4 regions of the Paenibacillus sp. FSL R5-0914 genome follow, and region 4 is predicted to be linked to each of the others. Evidence: riboswitches for the same ligand, from Rfam matches in the RefSeq annotation. Region 4 holds a riboswitch; each other region holds the start of a gene.
The links. Region 4 has a riboswitch for cyclic di-GMP ahead of MKX60_RS24550 (bifunctional diguanylate cyclase/phosphodiesterase). Riboswitches for the same ligand answer to the same signal wherever they lie in the genome.
Positions count from the first base shown of each region.

Region 1: another riboswitch for cyclic di-GMP. It lies ahead of MKX60_RS13230 (thiamine pyrophosphate-binding protein); the one in region 4 lies ahead of MKX60_RS24550 (bifunctional diguanylate cyclase/phosphodiesterase).
Region 2: another riboswitch for cyclic di-GMP. It lies ahead of MKX60_RS01495 (choice-of-anchor A family protein); the one in region 4 lies ahead of MKX60_RS24550 (bifunctional diguanylate cyclase/phosphodiesterase).
Region 3: another riboswitch for cyclic di-GMP. It lies ahead of MKX60_RS02050 (anti-repressor SinI family protein); the one in region 4 lies ahead of MKX60_RS24550 (bifunctional diguanylate cyclase/phosphodiesterase).

Region 1 is NZ_JBBORH010000001.1:3,001,388-3,009,448, forward strand. Features, by position in the region: gene MKX60_RS13210 (DNA-binding protein) at 4-219, shown strand; gene MKX60_RS13215 (3-oxoacyl-[acyl-carrier-protein] synthase III C-terminal domain-containing protein) at 290-1,282, opposite strand; gene MKX60_RS13220 (hypothetical protein) at 1,334-1,684, opposite strand; gene MKX60_RS13225 (carboxymuconolactone decarboxylase family protein) at 1,723-2,091, opposite strand; gene MKX60_RS13230 (thiamine pyrophosphate-binding protein) at 2,102-3,745, opposite strand; cyclic di-GMP riboswitch class I at 3,864-3,959, opposite strand; gene MKX60_RS13235 (methyl-accepting chemotaxis protein) at 4,151-5,401, opposite strand; gene MKX60_RS13240 (helix-turn-helix transcriptional regulator) at 5,524-6,480, opposite strand; gene MKX60_RS13245 (SDR family NAD(P)-dependent oxidoreductase) at 6,654-7,487, shown strand; gene serA (phosphoglycerate dehydrogenase) at 7,560-8,061, opposite strand, start outside.
Region 2 is NZ_JBBORH010000001.1:351,265-359,325, forward strand. Features, by position in the region: gene MKX60_RS01490 (alpha/beta hydrolase) at 171-1,106, opposite strand; gene MKX60_RS01495 (choice-of-anchor A family protein) at 1,279-3,009, opposite strand; cyclic di-GMP riboswitch class I at 3,120-3,210, opposite strand; gene MKX60_RS01500 (hypothetical protein) at 3,703-4,095, shown strand; gene MKX60_RS01505 (hypothetical protein) at 4,351-4,587, opposite strand; gene MKX60_RS01510 (hypothetical protein) at 4,703-4,825, opposite strand; gene MKX60_RS01515 (peptidase G2 autoproteolytic cleavage domain-containing protein) at 5,056-7,089, shown strand; tRNA gene MKX60_RS01520 (tRNA-Thr) at 7,603-7,674, opposite strand; gene MKX60_RS01525 (MTH1187 family thiamine-binding protein) at 7,770-8,061, opposite strand, start outside.
Region 3 is NZ_JBBORH010000001.1:479,992-488,052, reverse strand. Features, by position in the region: gene odhB (2-oxoglutarate dehydrogenase complex dihydrolipoyllysine-residue succinyltransferase) at 285-1,559, opposite strand; gene MKX60_RS02055 (2-oxoglutarate dehydrogenase E1 component) at 1,612-4,479, opposite strand; cyclic di-GMP riboswitch class I at 4,950-5,034, shown strand; gene MKX60_RS02050 (anti-repressor SinI family protein) at 5,061-5,216, shown strand; gene MKX60_RS02045 (helix-turn-helix domain-containing protein) at 5,417-5,746, opposite strand; gene MKX60_RS02040 (TasA family protein) at 5,906-6,526, opposite strand; gene sipW (signal peptidase I SipW) at 6,618-7,205, opposite strand; gene MKX60_RS02030 (hypothetical protein) at 7,207-8,061, opposite strand, start outside.
Region 4 is NZ_JBBORH010000003.1:275,094-283,154, reverse strand. Features, by position in the region: gene MKX60_RS24555 (methyl-accepting chemotaxis protein) at 1-443, opposite strand, end outside; gene MKX60_RS24550 (bifunctional diguanylate cyclase/phosphodiesterase) at 456-2,690, opposite strand; cyclic di-GMP riboswitch class I at 2,810-2,896, opposite strand; gene MKX60_RS24545 (Zn-dependent hydrolase) at 3,129-4,370, opposite strand; gene MKX60_RS24540 (alpha/beta hydrolase) at 4,492-5,364, shown strand; gene MKX60_RS24535 (nucleoside deaminase) at 5,430-5,882, opposite strand; gene MKX60_RS24530 (cytosine permease) at 5,898-7,352, opposite strand; gene arcC (carbamate kinase) at 7,376-8,061, opposite strand, start outside.

The DNA of each region.
Region 1 (8,061 bases), on a different contig from region 4:
CATATGTCTATGTTTAATGGAACAGAATCTGATCTACCGAGTGGACTATCTAAGCCTGCACTTCGAGCACTTCATGGTGCTGGGTATACACAGATTCACCAAATCAGTAAGCTCACTGAGTCAGAGCTTCTGCAGCTCCATGGGATGGGACCAAAAGGGATTGATGTACTACGGCGTGCGCTCACTGAAAAGGGGTTATCCTTTGCCAGCGAGTCCTAAAGAACAGATCAACCTAAAAAGCGGCAAGCTAAGGATAATCCTTGGCCTGCCGCTTTTTAGGTTGTAACGCTTAATATTCAATAACAAATGCAACGTTTTGCCATCCAGCGCCCACTGTCCAGAACAGAACTTTATCTCCGCGTTCGATCTTTCCTGTAGTAATAGCTTTGTGTAGAGCGATAAACGGGCTACTGGTTGAGGTGTATCCGAATTCATCACCTATGTAAACCGCAACCTCACGATCAATACCCACTTTTTCACAAACACCAACGATATTAGGTAGTGAAAGCTGTGAGAAACAGGCCGCTTTTATAGATTCAGGCGCTATGTTGTTATCAGATAGAAGCGTGCGAATCGATTCAGAAGCAGCATCTACGCAAATGGAATCATCAAATGGAATGAACTTCACATTGAATTCTCCAGCCGCGACGCCTTTTCTACCCAGATTAGCCAAGCCTTCAGCCGGGAACATGGAGTTGCCGTAAACGCATGTGTCTGTTTGATAGACAGAATCAATGAAGCCTACCGCATTATCATCGCGCACAAGAAGGACTGCCGCAGCTGCATCACCGAAGTTAGCATAATAGACAGGATCATTCTTATCTGCATGAGGTGCTACATAATCGGATCCGATGACCAAAGCACGTTTAATTCTAGGATTGGCTTGCATTTGACGGCTCACCTGTTCTACGGAAGCAGTCATACCTGCACAGTTAGCGTTGCTATCTATACAAATTGTATGGGATGCGCCGTTAATTAAACGGTGAATCATTAAAGAGTTAGTAGGAAAGATATATTCAGGAGTTTGACTTGCATAGGCAATAAGATCGATATCAGCGCCAGTGAGACCATTTTTATCCAACACATTACTGGCAGCCTCAAAAGCCATCGTAAGAGAATTTTCTTCCTCATTCTTAATGCTATAGCGCGTATCACGACCTAAAGTGGTCAGTAGACCTCGGATATCAATACCCTTTTCGTCAAAATGCTTAATAAAAAAGTCGTTACCAACTTTATTACTGGGATGATAGATATCAATGTCTTGAATACGAATTCCGGTCATATGAATGAATCCTCCTGAAAAACTCTATAGTTTTTTTAGTTATAAGAAGAATTAAGCTGTAACGGTGGAAATGATCTCGATGTTTTCTAGTCCTGCTTTACGACCCAGACGAGCAAGCTGCATTTTAAGAATTGGGTTATTCTCAAGGGTTAGATTTACTTTTACAAATCCATCATTCTTAAACATTACGAAGCAACCTTCCAAAAGAGGCACAACATCAGGAGCAGTTACGTTTAGCTTTCTGCAGTCGATTTGTAATTCATAGTCAGCTGGAGTGATAGGATTAATAGTTTGTTGATAAGCTTGGATAGATTTCAGACCATCTTCTTCAGAAAATGTTCCTTCCAGCTCAATATTGATCACTTTTTTAGTAGTGTCTGTCTTTAAAGTAAACTGTCCCACGTTAACATCTCCCGATATTTTAATTTTACTGAAAATAGTTACTTTATTTCTTCAATCGTTTCGAGAAGAATATTAAAAGCGGTGATGATTCTAGGTGCCCCTATAGCGGGTACTAAGTGTAATAGAATACCTTTGAGTTGTTCTACAGTAACTCCCACACGAAGAGCCATGACATAATGAACACCCAATTGATCAAACTGACCCATCGAAATCAGGGCAGAGATAACTGCGATTTCCTTCCAGTCAGCTTCGATTGTGTTGCGTTGAAAAATATCGCCGTAGGCATTCCCCATAATAAATTCAGCCAAATCGGGGAAATGTTCTTTAATCGGAGCCAGTGCTTTAGCTCCGTAGTCTCCAGAGAGATTCGTGAAGTGGTTCAGACCACTGTTTACATTGTCTTTCATAAGTGACCTCCTAATTTAGGTTCAAAGTACGGTGAGCAGTCGGAGGGACCTCATCACGGTCTGTTAGCAGTTCAATGACGGCAACACGGTTGATGGCAACAGCATCCTTGATGGCTGTTTCGAACTCCTCCGCTGTCTCACATTTGTAACCCTTAGCGCCTAGTGATTCTGCGAATTTCACAGCATCCATAGGGACTTCGTAGATAGTTCCGTCAATACGTCCTGTAGTTTTTTCCATACCTTTTAGAGCCATATCTAGCTGTTTATTATTCACAACAATGAATATGACAGGAATATCCTTGCAGACAGCAGCGTTAATCTCTGCGCCTAGCATCATAAAGCAGCCATCTCCTGTAATGCAGAAGATCGTTTCTTCTGGAGCAGCAACCTTTGCACCAATCGCCATTCCGATGGAATTACCCATACAAGCAAAGTAAGCATCGAAAACAAAACTGCCCGGTTTCTTAACCTTGTACCATTTCGCAGCATGGAAACCGTGACTTCCATCATCAACAAAGACTGTGCTGTTATAAGGAATCAAATCACTCATCGTACTCAAGACCGATGCAAGTGAAAGGTTTGGTAAAATCGGAGGCTCTTCGGTATAATCGGAATTTGTCGGTGCTTCGCGTTTTGTGATGTTGTTCGTGTCAATATTATTGAGATAGTAAACTAGATTGTCCCGTAGATCTCCAGTCACTGGAATCGTTTTAGAGAACAATATTTTTCCGACAAAAGTCGGATCGCTATCAAACTGAATTAATGTTGCAGGATGATTTTCCCTTTTAAGATTACAAATTGTCATATCACTTAAACGTGAGCCGAGAACGATAAATAGATCACTTTGATTCAGCAAGTCATCCCCATGGGTACAACCGCCTACTCCAATTGGACCGTGATAGAGTGGATGATCCCAAGCTATAGCCCCTTTACCACCTGGAGATGTAACTACAGGAATATTAAATGTTTCCGCTAATTGAATTAGCTCACTATGTGCTCCTGAGCGGTTAACGCCTTTACCCGCGATAATTATTGGATTCTTAGAGTTATTTATAGCATCAAGTACACGGTCGATATTAGCATGGCTAACCAGTGATTCGCGTTCAGGGATTACAATATTACATTCCTCTAGCAATTCCGTTTGTACATCAAAGGGAATACAAAGGTGAACTGGACCACGATTACCGCTCAAGGCAATGGATATGGCATGATTAAAGATTGTGCTAAAGTGGTCTCCACGTTCAATAAGCTTGCTATATAAGGTGGCAGGTCTAAACATATCAGCTAAATCAGCTAGAAAAGAGGTAGAGTCCTGACATTGGGGGATTCCAAGCTCTTTAATAGATTGATGGCCAGTAATAAATAGGACAGGTAGGTTGTTAGCCTTAGCATGTGCTGCTGCAGTTAATAGGTTTGTTCCACCAGGACCTGAAGTACCAAAAGCTACACCTAGTTTTCCAGTTTTAAGCGCATACCCGGCTGCTTCGAAGCCGGAACTGGACTCATGTCTCCCGGGAATAAATTCAATACCGTAATCTACCATTTTAAGAACAATAGGACAAATGGATTTCCCGATAATACCAAAGGAATGGGTAACACCTAGGTTCCGTAGTGCTTCCGACATGTAATCTGCGACTGTCTTCAAAAAATACACCTCACAAGTTGATTGTTATTTTAAAATCAAACATTAGAAAACCTGTGCTCTGAATTAGGGCACAGGTTGGTGGCATAAATCGCCATAGAGACTGAACAATTGTTCAGTCGTCTTGGTTTTCTGCAACCTGGCAGTCATGGCCTCTGATTAAAAATGAGGCTGTAGATCCATGGTTTTGCGTCATCCTCTTTCGAAGATTTTGCCAATATTAATTTTAAAATTTATAAGAAGAATTTTCCTTTACAATATATTCCTAGAGAACCTTTGTCAATATATTTTCGCAAATTAACTCGAATTTTGACGAAAGTCTTGTCCAACCTATGAAATAATAGATATAAAAAAACTCCCCCTAAGTCAAAACTTAGGAGGAGTTTTTGGACTTGTTTATATATTTTTGCAAGTGACTTAAAACTTGAAAATATGGATAGTCTTCTGTAGATTAAACACAGCCTGTGTCATTTTCTCAGTTTCTTCAGCAACGGACTGCAGGGCATTAATTTGTTCATTCATAGCGGCGGATACTTCCTCGGTGCCGGCAGCGGTTTGCTGTGTGATTGCAGAGATATTCTCTATTGCACTTGAGATTTTCAAGGCACTTTCCAACATCAGATCACTTTCAGCAGAGAAGGAAGAGATTTGCTCGGTAATATACTGCACACTTTGCACAATTTGAGCAAAGATATGAGCAGATTGAGTGATCATCTCATTCTGTACCTGTACGACTTCTTCGTTGATAGCGATATTGTCAATCGCTTGTTTGATATCAGTTTCGATGCTCCGAACTAAGCCAAAGACTTCCTTCGTTGAAGCCGTTGATTCTTCGGCAAGTTTACGAACCTCCTGTGCGACTACAGCAAAACCTCGACCATGCTCTCCGGCGCGTGCTGCTTCGATGGAGGCATTCAGCGATAAGAGGTTGGTCTGCTCAGCGATCTCTGTGATGGTTTTTGTAATCATCGTAATTCCGCGAGCATTATGAGACAGGGCTTCGATAGTATCAGCTACTTTTTGAGTAGCCTGGATGTTTTTGCGCATGCCTTCAGCTTGAGTATCAACGGACTGCCGTCCTTGTTCAACTAGTTCTAATGTATGTATTGAACGTCTGTTCATTTCTTTCGTTGAGTTCGTATAATTGGATACTTTATTCTCAATATCTTTAATAGATTCTGTCATTTCAGCGATATCCGTAGATATTTCATTTGCACCAAGAGCTAGCTCGTTAGACGAAGAGGCTACCTGTGCCATGACAATTTTCAAATTCTGATTCTTATCTTCGATTCCACGGCTTGCATCCATAACTTGACGAGTGATTTGTGATGCTTCTGTCAAAATCTTCTTGAGCTTGTCAATCATAGTATTAAAGGAACGACTTACGTCCCCCATAGACCCGTTCTCATCGGCTCTACTAGTAAAATCCCCTTTTGAAATACTATGAGATACATTCGCGATGTCATCAAAAGAAGATGTAAGCGTTCTCTCGATAAAGCGGGCCACGGGGAAAGTTAGAGCAGCAAGAACTACGATTAGAACAATACCCAAAATAATGTTGCCTAAGATCATAAAAGTAACTAAAACAGGAATAGCAAATAGTGCGGCAACGAGGTAACATCCGGCAACAATTCTTTGTTTTAACGGAAGTTTATGCATCCAGTTCATTGGTATAATGTCCTCCTTATTAATATTATGTATTGGTGTTATTATATGGGATTTAAAGGTGATTGGTCTATAGTAAGAACTGACATAAATCTTCTTTTCGGAGTAGTTCTTTAGATTTCGTGTCAAAAATCCTCATAAATAGCGGAAATTTTTGCGATAGCAGACTTTACCATCTCTAAAAGTTCTTGCGGTGAAAGTACAATAACCGAGGGACTAAAAGAAAGGATTATCCGGCAGGCCGACTCGATCGTATTAAATTCGGCATCTACGTTTACCCACTCTGCTTTGCTAGTTGGCTCTATCAATTGGACAGAGACGAATCTTTCTCGCTGTAATTCTTTTAAGATAGATGTTCTAACCCTTAGCTTTACTTGATACTTTGGCAGTGCTGCTTTAAAGGCAGTGGTGGACTCTTCCCAGTACTGTTTTAAATCAAAGTCATCAGGTCTTTTAAACCACTCATGAGTCTCCTCAACGTTAACTAATCTGGACACACGAAAGGTCCGTAGTTCATCTTTGCTTTTGGCTACGACATACCATACTCCGCGTTTTGCAACTAACCCAAGAGGTTCAATGAAACGGACCGTTGTCTCGTTGCTCCGGAGATAAGTGATTTTTACTTTGCGGTCCTCCCAAAGTGCTCTCTGCAGTACAGAAAGGAACGGATAAGTCTCATCCGAAGGATGCCAACTGGCGCCATCAATATGAATACGCTCGCTTAGGTAATTTGCTGGGTTACTAAGTCGATGTGAGGATGCAGCCTCTAGTTTGAGAAGAGCGGAAGAGTAGTCGTCTTGTATCCCCAGATCATTCATTATAGATGCGTCAGCGGACAGAAGCAGTGAACCAATCTCTTGTGGCTTCATTCCCGTTAGGGAGGTTCGGTACCCTTCAGTAAGCATCCAACCTCCTTCACGACCACGTTCAGCTAAAATGGGTATTCCTGAAGCACTTAATGCTTCCATATCACGAAACACAGTTCGTTCTGATACCTCGAGTGTTTGGGCCAATTCTCTAGAAGTCATTTTTCCACGATTTTGCAACAGAAGTAATATTGATAACAAACGGTCGGCTCTCATTAGGCTATTGTACCTCCTCGAATTATTGATTAGACGATCACCATTAATCATTTCTAAATCATGATTATATTATATATGTCAGTTGATGTCATATATACGGGCTATACTTATAAAACGTAAGGAATGTTCACAGAATATTGAAATCCGAATTCAGGTGGAAAGGGTTGAGGGCTATGACATTGAAAGGGAAAGTCGCATTGGTTACCGGGAGCAGCAGAGGTGCTGGGAGAGGGATCGCTCTAGAACTAGCAAGAAGAGGTGCTTTTGTCTATATTACAGGGAGGACCACAGATGTATCCGTCACAGAGCATATTAAGGGGAGCATAGATAGCGTACTTAGAGAAATAAAAGAGAGTGGAGGTTCTGGTGCGGTAATACGATGTGACCATACGAAGGATCAAGAAACAGAAGCAGTGATCCGCCAGATCGCTGAAGAGCAAGGTCGGCTCGATATCTTAGTTAACAACGTATGGGGAGGCAATGATTTAGCTATCGAGCAGAAGCCTTTTTGGGAGCTGCCTACAGCTCATTGGGACAATATGTTTAATGCCGGTGTGAGAGCACAGATGATCACAAATTATTACGCAATTCCCTTGATGCGCAAGGCAAAAACTGGTGGTCTAATTATCCATACAACCTTCTGGGATCATTATAAATATTTAGGCAACTTTTATTATGATCTTTCTAAAAATGCACTTTTACGTATGGCTTTCGGATTGTCGAAGGAGTTAAAGGATGACGGCATTGCGGTTATGCCACTTTCACCTGGATGGATGAGAACAGAAGCGGTTCTAGAAGCCATGAATACAGATGAGGAACATTGGCAAGAAGTTGAGGAACTGAACATGAGTGAATCGACGACATATATTGGTCGAGCAGTGACTGCACTAGCCGCTGATCTAGAGGTTATGTCTATGTCCGGTGAGCCACAGCAGGTTGGAAAGCTTGCTGAAAAATATGGTTTTACAGATATTGATGGAAGGATAATCCCTTCGTTCATAATATAGGAAGAAAAAGATTCGTAAAATATAAGAAAGGCCACTCCAATACATTCTGGAATGGCCTTTCTATATTATAGATTAAAGAAGGATGATTTCTTCAGCAGTGTTAATTTCTGGTAAACCAGCGAGTTTCACAAGGACTTGCTTAGGAACGGCTTTGTCAACGGTCAGCAGCATGATTGCAGCGCCCCCAACAATTTTACGTCCCACTTGCATGGAAGCGATGTTTACATCGTTCTCACCAAGCAATGTACCCACGAGTCCGATAATCCCTACTTTGTCGTTATGGGATACAAAGATTTGATGACCTTCAGGAGCAATATCAACTGGGAACTTATTCACTTGAACAATCCGTTCTCCGTAACCTTGCAGCAGGGTGCCGGCAACAAGATACTCTTGGTCACGATCAGCTTTTAGAGTAACAGTAATCAGGTTGGTAAAGCCTTTAGTTTTAGAAGCTTTAGTTATTACTACGTTCACGTCGCGTGTTTTCGCTAAATGCATGGAGTTTACGATATTAACGTCCTCTGCAAAGTGGCGGGATAGCACACCTTTTACAATGTAGCGGGTTAGTGGTTGG
Region 2 (8,061 bases), on a different contig from region 4:
AAATAACAAGGAATTAAGACACCCGTTACTCACGAACGGCGGGGGATGAATATAACGAAAAAGCATGGCTGTACGAACCTTACATAAGGACACATGCCATGTGTGGAAAAATATAGGCGCCCGATAACCGCTACCTAGCGGATATCGGGCGCTGTCTACGTTCAGGGCATCTAATTTACATACTGATTCACAAAAGCTGTTACTACGTTTATATACCCCGTCTTATCCATATCATAAGCTAACCCATGCCCTGCTTGTGGCACTACGAACTTCTCTTTGGGACTCTGACATGCCTCATACAATTCATTCATCATACTATATGGTACAAAATTATCGGCATCCCCATGAATAAAAAGAATCGGCACCTTCGCCTTCCTCACCTGTTTCAAGGCAGACGCTTCACTAAAACCATACCCTGCTTTCAAACGAGTAATTAGACTCGCACTTTGAATAAAAGGGAAACTTGGCAAGCGATACATACGCCGTAGTTGGTAGGCTAATTGTGCTTTAACTGAGCTGTAAGCACAGTCCGAGACAATAGCTTTGACCTGCGGCGGGAGATTTTCACCTGAGGTCATTAGCACTGTAGCACCACCCATAGATACCCCATGAAGCACAACTTGAGCACTGGGCCCAGTCTTTTCTATTATATATTCAATCCACTGCAAATAATCCTTGCGCTCATGCCATCCAAAACCAATATAATTCCCAGCGCTTTCCCCATGTCCCCTGGCATCGGGAATCAGGATATTAAAGCCCAGTCTCTCGTAATAGATTTTGGCGTACGCCCCCATATCCTTCCCTTTTCCAGAATAACCATGAGCTAGAATCGCCGTACGACCTTCAGCACGATCCGAAAGGAGCAAGTACCCTCTTAGTTGTAGCCCGTCCTCAGATGTAATCTCCACATTCTCAAAGCTCTGACTGGAGATCCAATCCTTCCCCTCACCCCAAGAAGCCCCGGCAACCGGGGGATCAACCTTCAAATCACGATTATTACTCAGGAATTCCTTCGGTGCTCGTTTAATAGCAATTCCATAAAAGAAAAAGCCCGCATAGATCAGAGCTCCTATGACGATGACAGCGCTAATGAAGAACCATACCAATTCATCTTCCCCGTCCTTTCCTCATATCCGTTGTAAATCAGTATAACATCTACTTAGAATGCGCCAAAATATAACAATCACAACAAAAGAAAACCGCCATCGGAATATGTCCCGAAAGCGGCTTTACTATTCTTCACGGCATAACTTGTATTCAAGCTACAATCACCGTTTATTATTTCTTGCTCGAGAATCTATTTCTCATTAGTAATCCAATAAGTGCAAAACCTAGACCAGTTACATAATAAGGGACTGAACTTGATTCTCCCGTTTTTGGAAGTTCATCCACAGGTGGATTACCTAGCGGGATTGTATCATCCACTACAGCAATATCCTCTGGTGACGGCGTTGGTGTTACTGTCAATACTGGTCCTAATGGAATCTCCTCCTCATCAACAAGTACCTCTGTGTTGCTCGACGGTGTTGGTGTTGATGTTGGTACTGGTGCTGGAGTCGACGAAGCTACAGGGCCCAGCGGCACAGGATCATCATTAACAACGACAGTGCCAATTACAAATGATGGTGTTGGTGTCGGGAACACCGGAGGCTCAGATGTTGGCGTTACTTCTGACGACGGTGTCGGTGTTGGCGTCACTTCCGACGACGGTGTCGGTGTTGGCGTTACTTCCGGCGACGGAGTTGGTGTTGGCGTCACGGTCGGCGTTGGTGTTGGTGTCACGATCGGCGTTGATGTTGGCGTCACGGTCGGCGTTGGTGTTGGCGTCACGATCGGCGTTGGTGTTGGCGTCACGATCGGCGTTGGTGTTGGCGTCACGGTCGGCGTTGGTGTTGGCGTCACGATCGGCGTTGGTGTTGGCGTCACGGTCGGCGTCGGTGTTGGCGTCACGGTCGGCGTTGGTGTTGGCGTCACGATCGGCGTTGGTGTTGGCGTCACGGTCGGCGTTGGTGTTGGCGTCACGGTCGGCGTTGGTGTTGGCGTCACGGTCGGCGTTGGTGTTGGCGTCACGATCGGCGTTGGTGTTGGTGTCACGGTCGGCGTCGGTGTTGGTGTCACGGTCGGCGTCGGTGTTGGTGTCACGGTCGGCGTTGGTGTCGGAGGTGGTTCTTCCCCTCCATATGGATACCAATGCATCTGCACCCCACCAGCAAATCCCTTTGCAATCAGCGTCCCATGCAGTTCACCGGAATTATAAGTTACTTTTGCAAGCGGAGCTAGGATAGTTCCTTCTATTGTTAAACTTCCAATATCAACAGTGCTAGCTTCATAAAAATTAAATAATACCTTGTTAGGGCTACCTCCCCAGATTTGAAAGCTTGGAATGTTAACTGAACTTCCGCTAACGTTAATGATAACTGTGGCGCTATTTGCAATATTAAACTGTAAGCCATTAGCACCAGCGAAATCGGCAGCACTAAGATTAAGAACGTTAAATGGTTCCGGAGCATCAATCGTTATTTTCCCATATTCCTTTTTGAAAGTTCCTATTGTAGCAAGCGAAGAGAATTCATTAGAACGTCCAATAAGAAATTGCTCTTCAGCATCAAAATCAATAGGAGTCCCTTTTCTCGCTGGTTCTTTAAGATCTACACCGTTGCTGGAAAAAACACCACCATAAACGGATGCTCCATGAACAGTCCCATTAGTAAAACTGATGTCATTACCAGCAATAAGAACATCTCCACCTGGATTATCCTTGGATACGCCGTAATTCTGCAAAGTAATATTACCTTTGGCCGCAAGGCGCCCATGAACCTGATCATTAGATTGTTTGAAATCGCCAAAAATAAAAGTATTAAAATTCCCTGCAATACCTAACACAGGTGTAGGAGTATAGGGAAGCACCTCCCCAGCCGCATTTACCAAATGACCTCCAGAAAGACCACTACCTACTGTCAAAATCCCCGCTAATATTAGTGCTAGCAGCGGTTTCATTCTTCTTTTCAAAAAGCACACCTCCTAAATCTATGATTTATATTCAATCAGAATAATTACCAGAAACTCTAAAGGACCTAACAACAAAAAAGACCGCCAAAAAAGAAGTGGAATTCCCTTCTCATGGCAGTCGGACGGTCATAGCGCATTTAAGACACTTTAGACTCCTGGACTTTGCGTCCCACCCTTTCAGGCGGTTTGCTATTATCATGATAATATATGTATTGACTTGCAGATTAGAACTAGCATTTTAAGCATCCTATTAAATAATCGTCTATGACTTTTAATACTTTTGAACTAATAATAGTTTAGCGCTCCATCCCCACAATTGTCAATCAATTCCTTTTGATATTCATACGCGTAAGCAAGCACAAAAAAAAGCGCCTAAAGGCGCTTCACACAAAGGTTTCCCTTTAATTTTAAAGTAACTTTATCCAACCTAATATCGATATCCATAATGGAATACTTAGAATCAAACCAAATACCATTCCACGGCGGAGACTTCCTTCCTCATTCATCCTAATTCTCCCTTTATATAAGTCTGAAGCATTATTTTTTATTATTACAATTTTAATATATTTTATTCTTTCTAATTTAGTTGTGAATTCAATCACATTGGACTAGCTGTTTAGAAATACCATTGATTATTTTTGGAATATCGGGGTAGAATACGAATATACGTTCCCATTAGAGGTGATGAGATTCATGAATAGAGCTGAAAGCAGGGACAACATGCTGGTGAAATCTTATTTATTGCTTCCGATGATTTTATCAGCTTTCGAACGGGACTCCGCCATTCTATCTGCACATTTACGAACACCCACCCCCTATCTGGAGGTTCTTGAAACAGCCGCAGCAGTTGCTACAACAGATCTAAGAGATGTTCGTTCGGAGATGAGAAAACGGGGAATCAAGGTTTATGAGCAGAACAGACTTAACACGGGGATAGAAGCCAAATTTATATGTCGTGGCTACCATGAACGAATGCTGCTGTTAAACGACATTGTCGCTGCCCAAGCTGCCATTCATATGCGCAGATATCTCGGTCTGGATATTTCATCTTTTAAGAGCTATGAAGAGCAGTATCAGATTAAGTGAAGTAGCGAAGAAGCTGCCCCCCTCCCCCATTTAATTAGCGAACAAAAAAATAGGCCTTACCATGGGAGTTGGCAAGACCTGAGAGATTTATACCACAAAACACTGGGGGGTGTTTGGTGTCTTCAATATATACCTTGAACCTGAAAATAAGATGATGCTCACATGAAAATTACATTAAAAAACTTCAATTCGTCGCTTAGGCTAGATCCGGATGCTCCCATAAGCTTAATCTACCTTTAGCCGGGATAGGATAACTCAGCGAAAGATCATTCTCAAGTTTCCAAGCAAAGCGGCCATCACTATAGTCACCAAAATCATATTCGTTCCCCTTATCCATTCCCTCAGGTCCAGTACCGGTGGAACCTCATAACACCCCGTGAGCTGACCTGTCGCAATAATAGCTCCTGTCGGCAAATTATTCGCTGTATGACCATGCTTCGCCAATATCGATTTGAACGGTTCCTGTTCCCATATTTTCTTATCTATACTCATCTGGCATGAATCCCCGACGCTCCACGGTAGGCTAATCTCCTTGACCGAGCTTCGAATTGTTTTTCACCAAGAGCAATCAACTTTGCCCAAGGCTGTCGTATCGTTAAACATCGCATCATACCCATCCCTTCAATCCATCCAGAAGATACAGAAAAGCGCGGTCTCCGAATTCCCGGAATACCGGCTGTATAAGCATTGTAAGAATGCCGGTGAATGGAATTGCCCCCGGACTACGCATTACGAGTGTTCCCCCAGCATATTCTACAAAGTTCTGTATGGTACAGTTTTGTTGCTCATTATAAGGTTCTATAAGGTTTTGTAAAGTTCCTCATGATGGTAGAAGAAATGGTGGAATGATATTCATTCTATCAAACTATTGCGTATATATAAAAATTTAGCAGTATGTCCCTTTCTTAGAAACTATTTCATCCATAATATAGTGATGTATCCAAGGAGAGGAGATGGAACATGTCAAACGGTTGTAATACAAATGCTTACGCTCCCTGTTCAACAGCTGAAGGCAATTCAACTGCAGCAACGGGAGTGGCGTCACACGCAGAAGGCTTTAGAACGCAGGCTGTCGGCGATACTTCCCACACTGAAGGAACATTGACTATATCAAGAGGGTTTGCTTCCCATGCCGAAGGCTTACTCACTCAGGCAAATGGTCACCTGTCACATACAGAAGGAGCAGATACTTCCGCATACGGTCCGGCTTCTCATGCGGAAGGAAGCTCTACTGTAGCTATCGGCGGCGCCGCTCATGCCGAGGGCTTCCGCACTCAGGCAGTAAACGAAGCTTCTCATGTGGAAGGGTCGCTGACCATCGCACGAGGTGCTTCAGCCCATGCGGAGGGTATACAAACTCAGGCGAACGGTCCAGCATCGCACAGTGAAGGATTCAATACATTTTCCGGTATTGATACCGCCCATGCCGAGGGCAACTCGACCGCCGCTACCGGATCCGCCTCTCATGCGGAAGGCTATCGCACTCAGGCAGCGAACGATGCCGCCCATGCCGAGGGCACACTCTCGATCGCAAGAGGTCCATCCTCCCATGCCGAAGGAAAGGAAACCCAGGCAAATGAGAACGCCGCCCATGCGGAAGGGATTGAGAGTATTGCCAGCGGTATCGGTTCACATGCCGAGGGCAGCAGAACCACCGCTACCGGAGGCGCCGCCCATGCGGAAGGCTTTTTAACCGAGGCAAGCGAGGACGCCGCGCATGCAGAAGGGATTGAGAGTATTGCCAGCGGTGTCGGTTCACATGCTGAAGGCAACTTCACCGCCGCTACCAAAACCGCTGCCCATGCGGAAGGCTTTAGCACTCAGGCAAACGATAGCGCCGCGCATGCAGAAGGGATTGGGAGTATTGCTGATGGTTTCGGTTCACATGCCGAGGGTAATTCGACCACCGCTATCGGATCCGCCTCTCATGCGGAAGGTCGTCGCACTCGGGCGGCGAACGATTCCGCCCATGCGGAGGGGATGGACTCGATCGCGAGTGGTCCATCTTCCCATGCCGAAGGCCAAGGTACTGAAGCATCGGGACTAAATTCACATGCGGAAGGCTTTCGAACCCGAGCCACCAATAACATGACCCATGCTGAAGGGGCGATTAATGTTGCCAGCGGTCCCATTTCGCATGCCGAAGGACAATTAAATACAGCCAACGGAAATATATCTCACGTGGAAGGAAGCAACAATACAGCAGGTGGTGCCGTCTCACACGTTGAAGGCCAGCAGAATATCTCTGTTGCTGATTTATCTCATGTCGAAGGATTAAACAATGTGGCGAACCATTTCGGGTCACATATCATGGGCACGAACGGGGCTACCCGGTTCCCCTTATCCTGGCATCTGGCCAACGGCCTAGTTGTCGGTCCAACGCTTAATGCCGCTGTGCTTCAAGGATCGACCGGAAATCTGTTTCTCGATGGTGCAGTGATATCTCCTGCAGCTGCGGATTATGCAGAAATGTTCGAGACTTCTGACGGACTTCCGATTGACGTCGGATATTTCGTAACTTTCCATGGCGAAGGAGAGATGATCCGCAAGGCTACCGCTGAAGATGAATACATTCTTGGTGTCGTAAGCGCAACGCCGGCAATGATCGCAGATGCAAGTGATTTGCGCTGGCACGATCTGTTCCTTAAAGATGAATGGGGGAGAATCCAATACCACGAGGTGGTTATCCCAGAACTGAAGGAGCCTGATGGCACCGTAACCCGTTTGGCCTTCACCAAATCGGAGCCGGTCCTCAATCCGGCCTGGGATCCTACAGCTGAATATGTGTCACGCCTTGACCGTCCAGAATGGGTGCCTGTTGGAATAGTTGGGAAACTGCGAGTTCGGGACGACGGAACTTGCAGTCCCGGCGGATACTGTTTTCCGAACGCTCAAGGCATAGGGACCGTTTCCACAACGGGCTTTAGAGTGATGAAGAGAACTGGCCCCAACCAAGTGCTTATTTTCATAAATGAGGCCTGGAGCAAAAAGTAATCACGTCATTGTCGCGAGAAAGAAGCCTGCTCCATTGATCTTTTGTTTCCCCCTTCGGCATGCGAGAAACTGGCTGTTGCTTGGGGGCCTGAAAGAAGGTAAGAACGGAAAGCTGGACCAAATCACCGGTATGCTCTAGAGTCCAGTGTGTAGAGAGTTTTCAAATGAAGCAGCAATAATCCGCCAAGCTCATGCTCGGCGGATTATTTTATGTATGCTCTAAATTCAAATCTCTGCCGGACGAAAGCGCCGTCTTCAATCTTGATGAAATTCGGCGTGTACCCCTGCACAATGCCGCCGTAATCCATCATATGGCCGATTAAGTCCGGCTCTTCCCTGTACCATACCGAGTCCTTGGATTGGACGAGTGCGTCAGTCAGGAAGTCCGCACCACTCTTCAGAATTTTATACTTATCCCCCAGAAAACTCTTTATTCAAATAAAGGGTAGAACAATTAAAAAAAGCGCGCCCCTCGAAATTCCAAGAATCCGCGCCACGTATGTTTTTTTTGGATGCTGGTGAAGGGAATTGAACCCCCGGCCTACGCATTACGAGTGCGTTGCTCTACCCCTGAGCTACACCAGCTTAAGGCTGATTTTTCTGTCAAACAAAAAATATTATACAACTTTCAGCCAGAAACGCAAGCCTATTTCTCCCTATTTCCCTACTCTCCCAAACTGCTATTCCACCTGTAGTTTACGCTCCACAGACTCCAGCTTTCCACGGCTAGTGGAGGGTTTATCGCGGCGGTCGTCTATTTTAAGTGAGGTAGAGACACGCTCTGCACCTGCGGCAAAAGGAGACTCGTGCAGCGCTTCGACTGCAGCAAAAATACGCTGAAGAGGCCCTTCGATGATTGTACCCATGGATGTAAGCTCATAAGTAATCCCTTCTACCGTCTTCAGCACTCGCTGCATATCCGCAACATAGCTGCTAAGGCTCGTACTACCTGTTCCAATCGGAATAACGGTT
Region 3 (8,061 bases), on a different contig from region 4:
TAGTGGAAATAAACGTTTTTACGGATTTTAGTTGTAGAGAATGCAATTAAGGAAGAGGATATGGGAGATCAGAAATAAATAAGTGTATAAAATACAGTTAGATCATATGCAAGGTAGGAAGCATTCCTGACAACGCCGGACTTTTTATCCTAGGGATTCATGATTCACCTTGTACTTATGAAATACTTCATCTCAAAGTTGATTCAGATATAAAAGAAGGTATCCCTAATGCAAAGCTTTAGGGATACCTTCTTTATATTCTTAAGTCGAAAGATCGATCAGGGTTAGCCTTCCAGCAGCAGTGCTTCTGGATCTTCCAGCAATTCCTTCACTTTGACAAGGAAGCTAACCGCTTCAGAGCCGTCAACGATCCGGTGATCGTAGGAAAGGGCGATATACATCATTGGACGGTTAACGGTTCTTTCTTCATCCAGTGCAATTGGACGCAATTGAATCTTATGCATCCCTAGAATACCTACTTGAGGGGTATTCAGAATCGGGGTGGATAATAGTGAACCGAATACACCGCCGTTGGTGATAGTGAACGTACCGCCTTGAAGCTCGGAGAGACTAAGTGTATTAGCGCGTGCCTTGGAAGCGAGTTCGCCAATCTGACGTTCGATTTCCGGGAAGCTGAGGCGATCTGCGTCACGGACAACCGGAACCACCAGACCTTCCTTAGCTGCAACGGCAATACCGATATCGTAGAATTTCTTAACGACCAGATCTTCACCGTCAATTTCTGCGTTCAGCAGAGGGTAGGTCTTCAGCGCACCGATCACGGCTTTGGTGAAGAAGGACATGAAGCCTAGTCCTACTTCATGCTTCTCTTTAAAAGCATCCTTGCGGCGCTTGCGGATGTCGAGGATCGCTGTCATGTCCACCTCGTTGAAGGTGGTCAGCATGGCTGCGGTCTGCTGCGCTTCTACCAAGCGGCTAGCAATCGTGAGCCGTCTGCGCGACATGCGCTTGCGCTCCACGTTCTTGCCATCCTCCGGCGCGGCTTTGCTCGCTGCCGGCTTCGCTGGCTCCGGCTTGGCTTGTGCCGCCGGAGCTACCGGTGCAGCGGCCTGTGGCGCTGCTGCACCATGACCCGACACATCGGCCTGACCAATCCGGCCGATAGGATCACGGGCGCTAACATCGCCGAGGTCGATGCCGCGCTCCCGTGCCAGCTTGCGTGCGCCCGGCGATGCCAGTGCAGCGGGGCTTTCGCCACCCGCTACAGCGACTTCGGGCGCTGCTACAGGTGCGGCTGCTGCGCTGCCGCTTGCCGGTGCCGCTTCAGGCGCTTTGCTCTCAGCGGCCTGCGGTGTACTACCGCTAGCGGCTCCAATGATGCCGATGGCTTCGCCAACGGCTACGTTCTCGCCCGCTTGACGTAGGATGGAGGAGATGACACCCTCCACCTCCGCACTAATTTCCAAATTCACTTTATCCGTCTCTAACTCAGCAAGCACATCACCTTGACCTACCGTGTCGCCTTCTTTAACCAGCCATTTGTAGATGGTTCCTTCGGATATAGATTCTCCCAGATCGGGTACTAAGATTTCTGACACAGGCCGTTACCTCCCCAAACATAATGGTTTACGCTATTGTGATACCGTCCTCTTAAGAGGACGGTACAGCTGTTTGTACTTGTGAATTTGCTTTTAGGGCCTCTGAAACAATTCTACGCTGTTCAAAGCTATGAACATCTGCATAACCACTCGCAGGACTGGAACGTTCAGGACGTCCGATATATCTCACGCTAGTGTTTTGCGGTGCGATGGCCCGTAACCGAGGTTCGGTATAACTCCATCCGCCCATATTCTTCGGCTCTTCTTGCACCCAGACAATTTCCTGAAGGGATGTGAAGGAGCTTAAGTGAGCACTCAGTTCATGTTCTGGGAACGGATAGAGTTGCTCTAAGCGCAGTACATGTAGCCATGACCAATCTTTGTCTGAAGCAGCTTCTAGCTCTGTTTGGATGTCGATAGCTACTTTACCGCTGCAGACTACTAGACGTTTGACCTCACCTGGCTTCTGGCCTAGCAGAGGCTCAGCTAACACAGGCTGGAATTGTCCGGAAGCGAGCTCAGTTCCGGCAGATGTGCTGCGCGGATTACGAATGAGACTCTTCGGCGTCATAATCACCAGTGGTTTAGCGTCTTCCTGTCCACATAAAGCAGCTTGGCGCCGCAAGACATGGAAATATTGAGAAGCAGTGGTCAAGTTAGCAACGGTCCAGTTCTCTTCCGCGGATAACTGTAGGAAGCGTTCCAATCTACCACTGGAATGCTCGGGTCCCTGTCCCTCGTAGCCATGCGGTAACATGACGACGAGATTGCTGCGCTGCGTCCATTTCGCACGTCCAGCGGCAATGAACTGATCAAATATAACCTGACCTGCATTGGCGAAGTCGCCATATTGTGCTTCCCAGATGACGAAGGTTTCTGGTGCGAACACATTATAACCATACTCAAAGCCTAGCACAGAAGCTTCAGATAGCGGACTGTTATATACGCCAAAGGAAGCGCGAGAATTACTTAGCTGATGAAGCGGAGAGAATAATTCTCCTGTCTTGCTGTCGTGCAGCACCAGATGGCGGTGTGCGAAGGTGCCACGCTGTGCATCCTGACCGCTAAGTCGAATTGGCGTTCCATCCTTCAGGATGGTTGCGAAGGCGAGGGACTCAGCGAGTGCCCAGTCGACCTTTTCACCCTCATTCAGTGCGTCCTTGCGACGCTGCAGAATTCGCTCCAGTTTCGGATAGACTTGGAATCCATCAGGTACGCTCAGTAGCTCACGATTAATCTCTTGCAGACTGGAGATCGGTACGGCTGTAGTGCCTGCCGCTGAGCGATCTGTATGAAGAGGAATGAAGGCCTTTGGTTCTTTTTTCTTGTGATTGCCTTCCTTCATACTATCGTACGCACGTTGCAATACGCCTTCTGTTTCAACGTGCATCTTTTGTACATCTTCAGCTGTAAGAATTTTTTCACGCTGTAGCCGCTCCGCATACACCTTGTAAACGGTTGGATGATTGCGTACCTTACCGTACACGATAGGTTGTGTAGTTTCAGGATCATCCATTTCGTTATGTCCATGACGACGATAGCCGATGAGATCAATAACGAAATCCTTTTTGAATTGATTGCGATATGCACTAGCTAAACGAACGGCTGATATACAGGCCTCAGGATCATCAGCATTGACATGGATAATTGGAATTTCATATCCTTTGGCGATGTCACTCGCATAATGCGTTGAACGGGAGTCTTCGCTTTCTGTCGTAAAGCCGATCCGGTTATTAACAATGATATGGATCGTCCCGCCATTCTGATAACCTTGAAGTTTGCCAATATTAAGTGTTTCTGCAACAATCCCTTCACCTGGAAAAGCGGCATCGCCATGCATCAGTACCGCCATAGCTTTACTGGTATCAATCTTCGGCAATCCGGCTGTGCTCCGATCTTCTTGAGCAGCACGAGTGAAGCCTTCCACGACAGGGTTGACGAATTCCAAGTGACTTGGGTTATTCGCTAGTGTTATTCTTGTGCGTACGGTTTCTCCTTCACGGACAGCGCGATCTGCACCCAGATGGTATTTCACATCACCCGTCCAGCCATAGTTAATGCCTGTAGAGCCTTCGGAAGGGAAAAGCTCCTTGTTCGGAGAATGATGAAACTCTGAAAATATAATGTCATAAGGTTTGCCCAAAATATGTGCAAGAACGTTGAGGCGACCACGATGCGCCATGCCCATCAGAATATGCTCTGCGCCGTCATGCGCAGCAGCGCGTACGATTTCATCCAGCATCGGTACGAGAGCGTCATTGCCTTCCAAGCTGAACCGCTTCTGACCCACAAAGGTTTTGTGGAGGAAGGTTTCGAATTGCTCTACTTGGATCAGGCGGTTTAGCAGCTCTTTACGTTCTGCATTATTTAAAGGCGCTGGTGAGCTTGTGGATTCTGCCTGTCTGTTCAACCATTTCAGTTCTTGTTCTTCATGCACATGCCCGAATTCATAGGCGATTGTCTTGGTGTAAGCCTGACGCATACGCTGAACTGCATCCCATCCGGTATGCACATCATTCGGCGCATTCTCCCAAATGAGCGTGGCAGGTAGTGCGAGCAGATCCTCACGAGTCAGCTCATAGGTTTCGAGTTCAAGATATTTAGCCATGGGATTGTGATCGCGCTCAAGCGGATCAATATCAGCGGCCATATGGCCATATATACGAATATTAGCGATTAGCTTGGAAGCTCTTACTGCCTTTCTAAGCCATTCGGTGTCTCCCGAAATGCGAGGCTGTGGAGCCGGTTCGCTATCCGGTGTTAGGGGTGGGGGACCCGAATTTGTAAAAAGCTCGCGATAATTATTCTCTACGGTGGAAGGATCTTTCACAAACTGTTCATATCTTTCTTGAATGTAGCCTAAATTGGGTCCGTAATACTTACTCCAAATGGATTCGTTATAGGGCTCTTTGGCTGCCATGAATACATCCTCCTTAACGGATGAACTCCATACGTGACATTTTGTGTCAACGCTTACTGGAGCTGTGATGATTGCGGTTTCATTTCTCATCTTATTGTGCTACTTTCCACACGTGTAATCAATTCATTCTTTCGTCCAATACGTTCGCAAAATGGTATGGGTTAGCTTGTTCTAATGAAAAGAACGCTGTTTCTTCTCATTACCCATTCCTAAGGCCCACTAAAATGATTCTAATATCCTTATTTTTAACTAATAGGGAAGGAAGTATCATTATATTGGCTTAATTAATTTTATGAATGGGACGAGTATCGTGTTAATAGGACAAGATATCGCACAAAATCGCTTCTATTTTTTGTTTTTTAATGGAAAAACTAATCAGAAATCGACACACTTTTCCACTTTAGTATAGTATAATGTTATTGCAGTTAGCGATTTTCATATATTCAAAGTAGATCCTTTCGTGTAAAGGGTCCAGTAAAAGGTAAACCTGCCGAAAGGCAGGGGCACAAAGTCGCGGGTCTAAGGTAGAAATACTATGACAGCCGGATTGCCTGGGGACTAAAATCTTAGGAGGAGATTTTTTGGACAAGTCCAACCAGGGAAGCAACAGAGAACAGCAGGTCATTGATCTAGACGTAGAGTGGGTCCATTTATTATTAGCAGCTAAGAAGGCTGGCATAAAGGCAGATGAAATTCGTCGCTTCTTTCATGAGAAGACTGTGCAAGCCGTGCAGTAATACATTCAGAGCATTAGATATCAAAAGAGCACAGCGATAACTCGCTGTGCTCTTTTTCTTTATATAAGAATCTATAAGTTTCAGACTTGGTCCTTATATTCTGCTAGAATTCAAACGCCTTCGCAGTCCATGTTAGGAGGCGAAGGCGCTTATGTTTAATAGTATGAGTAGAAGAGGATCTTATCAGGTCAGGTGGAATATTAATCCTTCTGATCAAGGCGCCATTTCTGGTAGTCCAGAAACTCCTTGAATTCGCGTTTGCTTATGCCTGAGGCCATAGCTTCCTGCACCAATCGGAACCATTCCGAATCTAAAGGTGACTCCTCAGCATCATTAGGTTCTCCATAGAGCAAAGCGTGGATGGATACCTGAAGCGCATCGGCGATCTTTTCGATAAACTGGATTGAAGGATTGGATTGGATGTTTCTCTCCACATTGCTAAGATACGACTTAGCAACATCCGCTCTGTCCGCAAGCTCAGATAGGGACAATCCCTTTTCTAGGCGGAGATGCTGGATACGTTGGCCCATATTTTGTGGCACTATGCTGACGCCCCTCCGTAATTTTTGTTATTAGTATAGCAAATATCAATAAATTCGACAAAGTTTATTGTAAAGAGAAGAGCAGCATCTACTTATCCGCTTTCCGGAATAAGAATCTGCTGCTCTTCGAATGGAAGACTTATTAGATTATTTAGCGGATCCAGCAGTTTGCTTACCTACGAAATCCCAAGTCAGAGTTAATGAATCTTTTTGGAAGTAGTTTTGCTCTTGGCCGTTATCAACAAATTCGAATTGAACGGTGAAGCTATCATTTGTGCCGGCCTTAATTCCAGATGCTTCGCTAGTACCCCAGATTGCATCAAGTCCAGTATTTTTTACGAGATCCGGTGTCTGAGTCTTCAAATCGGCCAGGGTAGTTTCCCAAACTACTTTCTCTTCACTACCAGGTAAGATGCCGCTTTTATCTTTATTCACCAGGAATTTAACTTTGATGGATTTTGCCAAATCGTTAGCGCCGTTGTTACCACCTACATCATTAATAGAGGTAGCTGTTTTGAGGAGGATCGAACCGATATCAAGTGTACCGTCATTTTTTAGTTTGAAGTCTCTTTTGATCGTATCGCCTGGCTTCAGATCCTTCAAATCAACGATAACAGAAGGATCAGAGTTCAAATCCAGTGTACCTGCTGCGAATGTAGCGGTGCTTTGTGCAGTGTCGCTAAAGTAAGCGAAAGTTCCTCCACCAATCAATGATAAACCCAGTGCTGCAGATGCTACGCCAAGACCCAATGTTTTTTTGATACCCATAATTAAAATTCCTCCTCGGTTTTTGTGGTTTTTTTATAAAAGTTATATATTGTAACTTCCGGTTCGTAAGCGGAAGCGGACAATCAACGGATTACTGTATTTCAGTTGGAGGTGGGGAGGTGGGAAGTATAGCAGCATTTTTCTTTTCGAGTGCAGCTACAGCCTTCCATGATGAATACAGGGCATAGAGCAGGAGCATCAAGCCTGGTACGATCATGAGCACAACACTTCCAGCTTTGGAAACTGCGAAATTCATAGCGTAACCTACGTAAGGTACGGTGACCCCGGTATACTCAGCTACAACATTCGTGGAACTGGTAGGGTTCATATCGGGCGCATCATTGTTATCGCCTTTCGTGCGATACATGGCTTCACCAGTAGCGTTGTTCATTGTTGCTTCTACAACACGGTGAGTAATGAGCAGGTTTTCTTCATTTCTAAAGGTGATCACATCGCCTTTTTTGAAGCGATTCATATCTCCTCCGGGTTTTAAAGCGACAATCGATCCGGTTTGAATCCCTGGTTCCATCGAACCTGAGAGTACCGATTTGATCTGGTATCCGAAGAAGGCAGGTTCACCGCCGGAGGCCTTTGATAAAACTACGGCTACCACCAGCAGAATGAATATCACAAGCATGATGCTCGATAATGTATTGTTGATCATTTTTTTAATCCGCATATTATTCGCCACCTTTAACTTGTTGAGGGTCCGAAGGGGCTGGTGTTGCTACCGGTGGGGAAGTGGTTGTATCTTCCGCTTTTGGCGCCTCCTGAGGAACCGCTTGCTGTGGTACATCTTTTGGAATCGTTAGCTCTTCACCAATTTCCGGAACGACCGGGTTAGTGGCTGGGGCTTCAGGCTGTTCTTTATTTATTTTCTCTGGAGCAGCTTCACCTGTCGGTGGAGTCACTTCCGATTTTGCTTTCTCCTCAGCTTCTTGCTTTTCTTTTTTCTCCAGTGCCAAACGTTCTTCTTCTTTCTTCGTTTGTTCCAGCGCCTCTAGTCGGGCTTTCTCAAGTGCTTCCAATTGTTGTTCACGGGTTTGACTGATCATTTGGAGCTGACTCTGAAGATTGCTGATTCCTGAAGTAGCCGATTCTTTAAGACCATTCATTTCAGTATTGAGATTTTCATAAGTGGAGGTAAGTTCGCTAGAGATATTTCCGGCCGGCTGACTAAAAGGAATCAGGAAAGGTAACGGCTGCTGAAACGCCTCGTTGCGTAACTCGGGTTGTCCATATACATCACTGGTCACTACCGAAGCAAATGGAAGCCCGATGTCGTGTATGGAGTTTAGATATTGGATGACTCCCTTTAAGGAAGCATTCAGGGATTCAGAGATTACACCGCTTTGATTCAGGCTGCTTTGCAGCTCTCTGAAGAATTGTTCATCCTTGATTTCTAGACAGTTTGAATCTAGAGAGGTCATATATCCTCCAATCTGGAATAGGACGGCTGCTGCTGCGTTCAGCTCACCATTGATTTCGTTCCAAATTTGGCTGTTGGTGGCCAGTTGCTCATTCACGCCATCGAT
Region 4 (8,061 bases):
TCTTCAGCAGGATCATATGTAGGGGTATTTAGCATCTGTTCAAGCATTGGAAGCTGAATTTGCCTATACTGTTTCGTTAATGATAAAACTTCAGCATAAATCTCCTTTTCGTTTGGGAGGGAACGTGTTTCTTCATACTTATTCAAGATTTCATTGTTTTCAGCTTGAAGCTCAACAACTTTCTGATAACTCTCTTGAAGTTCGCTTGGATCATGACTAGCGATCATCTTATTCGTTAAGGTTACTATTTCATGATTATTAGATTCGAATTTCCCAAGTGCATAAACTGACGTAAGATCGTTCTTATACATACTTCTAGAGTTCGCATACATATTGCTGAAATACACACTACCAACGATCGCAATGATCAGAGCACCCAACAATAATATTGAATTTGTAACAGTAATTTTGCCTACGATAGTCCAATTTCTCATTTTCCTCATGCTTTGCACTCCCTATGTACTTTTAATTAAGCTTTCATATTCTGCTACTGGCATTGGTTTCGCGAAATAATAACCTTGAGCGATTTCACAATCTATTTGTTTCAAAAAATCAATTTGCGCCTCTGTCTCAACTCCCTCTGCCACAACTTTCATATTTAAATCCCTAGCTAGCTTGACCATACTGGCAATTACTATCTTCCCTGTCTCATCATTTGACTTACTCATCAGAAAAGCCCTGTCTAACTTAATGACATCAGCAGGGAAATATTGCAATACATTTAAGGAACTATAACCTGTCCCAAAATCATCGATAGCAATGGAAAATCCTTTACGTTTCAACTCCAACAAAATATCTCTAACAAACTCTAAATTTTGGAATACAATAGACTCGGTCAGCTCTAACTCTATCAATCTAGCAGGTACCTGGTACCTGTTAATAATATTCGTCAAATGGAGCAGGAAATCATTATGATATAGGGTTATAAGCGATATATTCACTGAAATCGGAAGTGGCTGGATTCCTTCCTGGATCCATTTACTCAACATGATACATACTGATTTAAACACCATTAAATCTAATTTCACGATAAAGCGATTCCTCTCAAATATGGGGATAAATACTGCAGGAGATATAAGTCCCTTCTGAGGATCATTCCATCGAACCAATGCCTCAGCGCCATGAAAACTGTTCACTCGCAGATCCATTTTCGGTTGTAAATATACTATAAATTCACCATTTGTCATGGCAGCATCCATCTTTCTTACGATGTCTTGCTCTTCGTGTATCTGCAATAGCAATTGTTCGTCAAAGAAAGTGCATGAGCTCTTGTATCCACCTTTAATGGACTTACAAGCGATTCCTGCTCGGTCAATACATGTGAGGATATCGCTCTGACGATCATCTATACAGTAAATTCCACAATTAATCACTAGCCTAAAACCTTCTTCATTTCCAAACGTATAGTCGCTCATTTGTTCAGTAAGTACTTGTATACGGATGAATAATTCCGCCTTATTGTCATACGAAGTGAAAAGAATAAAACGATCACCCCCTAAGCGTCCAATGACATCCTCGTCTAATGTGTTTGCTGTTAAGCTATTAGCCACTTGAATCAAAATGCTATTTCCTTCATGAAAACCGACAATTTCATTTATGTATTTAAATTGTTCAATATCAAATTGCAACACAGCAAACTTTGTATTCGGTTTCTCTTTAAGTAAATACTGAGCATCTATAACAAATTTATTCGTTCTAGGAAGATGTGTTAACTCATCCTCAAAGGCAATCCTCTCCATCTGTTTCCTAATTTTGCTCTTATTTAATAGAATGTTAACAAATATGATCAATAATAAGACAAACATGATTACACATAATAAAAAAGTCGCCTGACTCATTTGAGACGCTTTGGCCATGATCACATCTTTCGGTATCACGGAGAGAATATACCAGTCCTCAACCCCCTGGATGCCAGAATAGCCAACCATTTTGCTATCTCCGTTAATCCAAAATATTCCTACTCCAGATTTTTTTGCGGTTATGTTCTCTTTAAAGATTTGCAGTTGTTTCTTATTTCTAGAATCAATACTTATACTTTCGAATATGTTATCAATGGACTTATCCTCTTCGAGATTCTTCGATTTGATAATGACTTGTCCCTTTTGATCAATGATTTGAGAATAACCATGACCTTTAAAGAAGGAAACTGCAAGAGCATCATAAAGATCCTGTGTATATTTGCTGGCAGATAAAGCACCCTTCACTTCACCTTTAAACTTAAGTGGACTATTGATCGTGATAATTTCTTTATTAGAGATCTTATCTAAGAATGGATCAGAAATACTGCTAATACCCTGAAGAGCTTTTTGGAATCCTACTTCATCTGATACATCAAACATCGTCCCATCTGATGCGTAAGCTTTACCATCTGGGCTGTTGATGCTAATTCGAATAAAATTATATTTTTTATCAAAGTGATGCAGATATTTTTTGGTCTTATCCCAATCCATATAATTGATTTCCGAAATAGAATCAGCAATTCCATCTAATGAATCTAATCCACCCTGTATCATATTTCCAATCGATCTACTCGCATGTATCGTAGCTTCTGATGTAGCAGCAACCGCTTCTTGCTCATAAGAGTTAGCAGTCCATTTTATGAAATAGTAAGAGCACCCCCAAAATATCAACGTTGCCATTATGACGAGGCCTATCATTCTCCATACTCTCAGTGGTTGTGTTTGATCCATGTACTATCATCCTTTTTCCGATTTATTACGTTTTTATTAGAAAACGAATTAAAAAAAGCCGCTATCAGAATGATAACGGCTGCATATGCATCAAAAAATAAGATCAAGAAACTCCAACTGCATGCAACCGGCTGTCATATCTATATGTAGATTTAGACCCTATGGCTTTGTGTCCCTACTTTTCAATAGGTTTACCAATATTCTGTTTTCACTATTATTAGTCATAAATACTCTATTAATAATAGGTTGCTTCCAAAAGACCTATTTCCGTAGTGAATTTTAATTTTTCCATGGGAAAATTTTCACAAATATCAATGTTAACTTTAATATAATATTCATTAATGTAAAGCAACAATTCTGCGAACAATTATAAAATTAGATACTAAAGCCCAATGTAACATTTAAATATGTCACATTGGGCTTATTTCTCAACACGAACTATGTTTGCCTTACAAACGCATAACGAAGAACAGCTTCTTCTAGAATATCAATCCCCATAATGATATCATCTAAATCCGTATATTCATTGGGGTGATGACTAAGTCCATCAACGGAGGGAACAAAGATAAGCCCTACTGGGCAAAGTTTGTTCATGTTCATGGCATCATGCCCTGCACCACTGATCATCCGTTGACTCGATATCCCCTTCTCTTCACAAATGGATTCTAGAGCATGAGTGATCTCATCCGATAATAAGACAGGTTCCTCGGAGATGATTTCCGTACTCGCAATTTCAAGTTGTCTGCTCTCTTGTACTGAGGCTATTGTCTGATATAAATGATCTAACACACGTTGCCTGGATGCCACTGAAGTAGATCTGATATCAATTTTAATTTCCACTTCTCCCGGAACCACGTTCATAGCGCCATTCAAGATATCTATCACCCCTAGCGTCGCAACCGTTCCAAATTCTTGTTCGAGTTTGGCTGCTTTCTCAAGCGCAAGTGCTATTTCTGAGGCACCCAGAAAAGCATCTTTTCTCATATTCATAGGTGTCGTTCCAGAGTGGGATGCCTTCCCTGATATTTGAATATGAAGCCTCACGGGTGCAGCAATTCCAGTCACAATTCCAATTCTTTTATTATTGTTTATTAAGACAGGACCTTGCTCAATATGTAATTCAAAAAACGCTTTTAATTCTTCATTCTCTCTACTCGCCTGATCAATACTGTTATAATCCAGTGCACATAGCGAAAATGCCTTTTCCATTGTAATACCGTCTTTGTCCTTCAAAGATCTATATTTCTCCTTCTGAAATAACCCTGACATTATTTTGCTGCCTACTGTTGAAATACCAAAACGCGAAGATTCTTCACAGGCAAATGAAATAATTTCGATGGGATGATCCGTTTCAATCCCTTTTTCGTTTAGACGTTTGATCACTTCCAAAGCAGCCGTTACACCTACTACACCATCGTACTTCCCACCTTGATATACCGTATCCAAGTGAGAGCCCATTACAACGGGTGGGAGCCCTTCTATCTTCCCACTTCTTCTAGCAATCACATTTCCGCAATGATCCATCCGAATATCTAAATTTTCAGCCTTGCACATCCGCATAAAAGCACTCGTACATGTCTGCTCTTCATTTGTATAGGCAATTCTAGTGATGCCCTTCTCACCCGAGTTATATTGATTAATATTATCAAATAAAGCCTGATATCTTCTCTTTCTATCCATGCTAATATCTCCAATCCTGGGTATTCATGATTATGGTTTCATCAAAATTCGTGAATGATATACAATAGAGGTAGTGCTAGTCTTTAAAAATTACTTACTTGATGAGGTGTAATGGATAGCTATGAAGAAGACCATTATTTTTAAAGAAAATGACTCATTTACAATTAAAGCTGATTTTTATGAAACAAACCGTCCCCAAGCCCCTGCTATTGTGTACATTCACGGAGGCGGTCTACTTTGGGGTGATCGAGAAGATCTATCCGAGGAAATGATACAACTTTACACTAATAATGGCTTTGCGCTATTTTCGATTGACTATAGATTAGCCCCTAGGTCCACCCTATCTGACATCCTTGAAGATGTCCAAGATAGCCTTCTTTGGTTAGAAAAGGAAGGACCAAAACAATTCTCCATTGACCCCTCGAGGATCGCTGTAGTGGGAAGCTCAGCAGGTGGTTTCCTTGCACTAAGCACAGGAATGTTTACCCATAAGCCACGTGCGATTGTCTCCTTCTATGGATATGGCGATATTAGCGCTCCATGGGCACTCGAACCAAGTAAATTCTATTGTGAAAAGGATATCGTCTCCATGGGGATTGCAAAAGGTACAGTGTCCGATCAAATCATTACGAGCGCAAGCGTTGACGAGCGTTTTCTTCTCTATTTATATGCAAGACAATCCGGTCGTTGGATCGAAGAAGTGACGGGCTTGAATCCTTCTCTACATAAGGAAGAACTCCTCAAATTCTGTCCTATTCATCATGTAACTAAGGAATTCCCCCCTACATTGTTACTGCACGGAACGAACGATGTAGATGTGCCGTATGAACAATCGGTATTCATGAGAGCTGCGCTAGTGAAAGAAGGAGTACCGGCAAAGCTTATTACTATTCCAAACGGAGAGCATGTATTTGAAAAAGATTTCGATAACCCTGTTGTGCAAAAAGCTCTTCATCAGGTGATTGATTTCCTTCAGCTTCATCTTGCTGAGTAGATCTGTAGAAGAACAGGAAAATCCGGCACTAAAATAGTGCCGGAAAATATAGTAGACCGCATGAATTATTTCTTGTTTAATTCGTGGAAATGCGTCCATAAATGATCGCAATCTTCTCTAGCTTCCACTTTAATCATATTAACAACACTCTCATCATGACCCACAAAATATTCGCGAAGGTGAATGTCAGAGAAGCCGTGCTCTTTCGCATCATCTCTTGTGCTGCAATAATGAACTTCTTTAACACCTGACCAAATAATAGCGCCCATACACATCGGACACGGTTCACATGTGGCATAAATTACACAATCCGATAAGTCCATCGTGTCTAGCTTTTTGCAAGCTTCTCGGATAGCTACCATTTCCGCATGTGCGGAAGGATCCGTGTCTCTCATCATTGTATTGCTAACCGCTGCAATCACCTCATCGCCTCGGACAATCGTTGCACCAAACGGGCCTCCAAATTTCTTGTTCATACCCTCGATCGTTGCATCTACGGCCAATTTCATGTAATCCATTTCAAAATTCCTCCTCTAGTTTAATTGGGATGATTTTAGTGTTTTGCTAAAGATGGTGTATAGAACAAAAGAAACAATTAAGCCACTAAAGAAAGCAAAATCATTCATCCTAACTAGGAAGGGGATACCCTTAAGAAATGCACCTGACATAGGAAGGATGAAGCTGACTGCTAGAACAGCCATCGCAACAGGATTGTAACCATTCTTATATTCACCATTGCTGCCTGCTGGGACATAGATATTATCAAGATTTAATACTCTTTTCCGATGAATAAAGAAGCTTGAAAGCATAATGCCCGCAATTGGACCAAAGATGGACCCAATAAAGCTATAGAAGTAGAATAAGGTCGTTGTACTTTCTACAAGCTTCCATGGCAAAATCAAAGTTCCAACAACGGCTGTTAAGACACCTGCAGTCTTTACAGTGAATTTTTTCGGGAAAAGAGATGACATTTGCAAGCCAGCTGGCAATAGGTTTGCAAACACTACGAAGGCGATTGCTCCTACGTTTAGCGCTAGAATCAATACAACAACAGCGAAAGTGTTTTCAATTTTATCAATGGCATGAACGATATTGAAAATCGGTTCACCAAACGCAATTTCTGTACCCGCGATTAAGGCCACACAAGTGATAGCAAAAAGAATATAAGACAAGATAAACCCTAATGGCAATCCAATCATAGCCGCTTTTGGTGATTTCGCACGATGTGTGAAGTCCGACATATTCACAACAGGACCCGCCCAGTTAGATACCAATGCACTCACGCAAGCAATAAAGACTAATGGACTTGAGCTTGGGTTCGCTGGTACATACTCTAAAATCGGACCAAACCCTTCAGCAATCTTGATCGCCCAAACAGCAGCACCAATAATAAACACATACACTACTGGGGAAGACCAGTTACCGAACTTACCTAATGTTTTCATTCCACCTAAGAACAACAGAACCGTTGCTGTCCAAAGAATCGCATAGGAGATCATTGTCGGGAATGCTAACCCGAATAGTGTGAAGCCACCGCCTAAATCCATATAATTCGGAATAAATCTAGCAAATATAACATTTAATGATTCTGCACCAACAACGGTAGTGGTTCCAAAGAATACTAATCCGGCAACAAGTCCTCGTATCAATGCCGGTATAATTGCTCCTTTTACCCCAAATGAATCACGAAGCAACATCGCGAATGGCAGCCCATATTTGGAGGCAGAATATCCGTTTAAAGCATAAAATGCGGAGACAATAATGGCCGAAAGCATAACGGCAAAGAGCACCTGTGTTGTATCCAATCCTAAGACGAAGAAGCCTGCAACTGTCATATACGACATAATATTATGAACAGCACCCATCCAAAGGGTTATATAGTTGGACATTCCCCAGTCTCTTTGCTCAGGCTTTTTAGGCAGTAACTCCTCACCGTAACCGTATGATTTGTACCTATCATAATTTCGTTCCAACTTTGCTTGATCCATATCTACACTTCCCCTCGCTTAAATTACTTCACGATATGAGTGCCTGCTTGTTCATTCATCGCATCCTTCAAGCTTTCCGGATTCGTAATAATAACTCGCGTTCCGCTTTTCTCTAAGAAGCTTAAACTCGCCTCGATTTTAGGCAGCATACTTCCTGCTGGGAAGTGATTTTCTAGCACATATTGTCTGGTCTCATCAACCGTCATTTTGGATAGCTCCTGTTGATTCGGCTTACCATAGTTGATGCATACTCTAGACACTCCCGTTGTAATAATTAAGGTCTCCGCATGAATTTGTTCTGCTAAAAGACTCGTTGCAAAATCCTTATCGATGACTGCATCAACACCTTTGTACGTGTTATCATCAGACTTCACGACTGCGATACCTCCACCGCCTGCAGCGACAACGACAAAGCCCCCGTTGATTAATGACTTAATCGCGTCTTTCTCCACAATATCTATAGGTCTTGGGGATGGAACTACTCTACGGTATCCTCTGCCAGAGTCTTCTACAAAGCTCCATTCCGGATGTTCTTTTTTCATTTCTTCCGCTTGCTCTTTGGAAAAGAAGGATCCTACTGGTTTCGTTGGATTCTTGAAATTAGGGTCTTCTGAGCTTACTTCGACTTGTGTAATCACCGTAGCTACATTCTTGTGGATCCCTCTAACTGCAAATTCATTAATTAAAGCTTGTTGAATTAAATAACCGA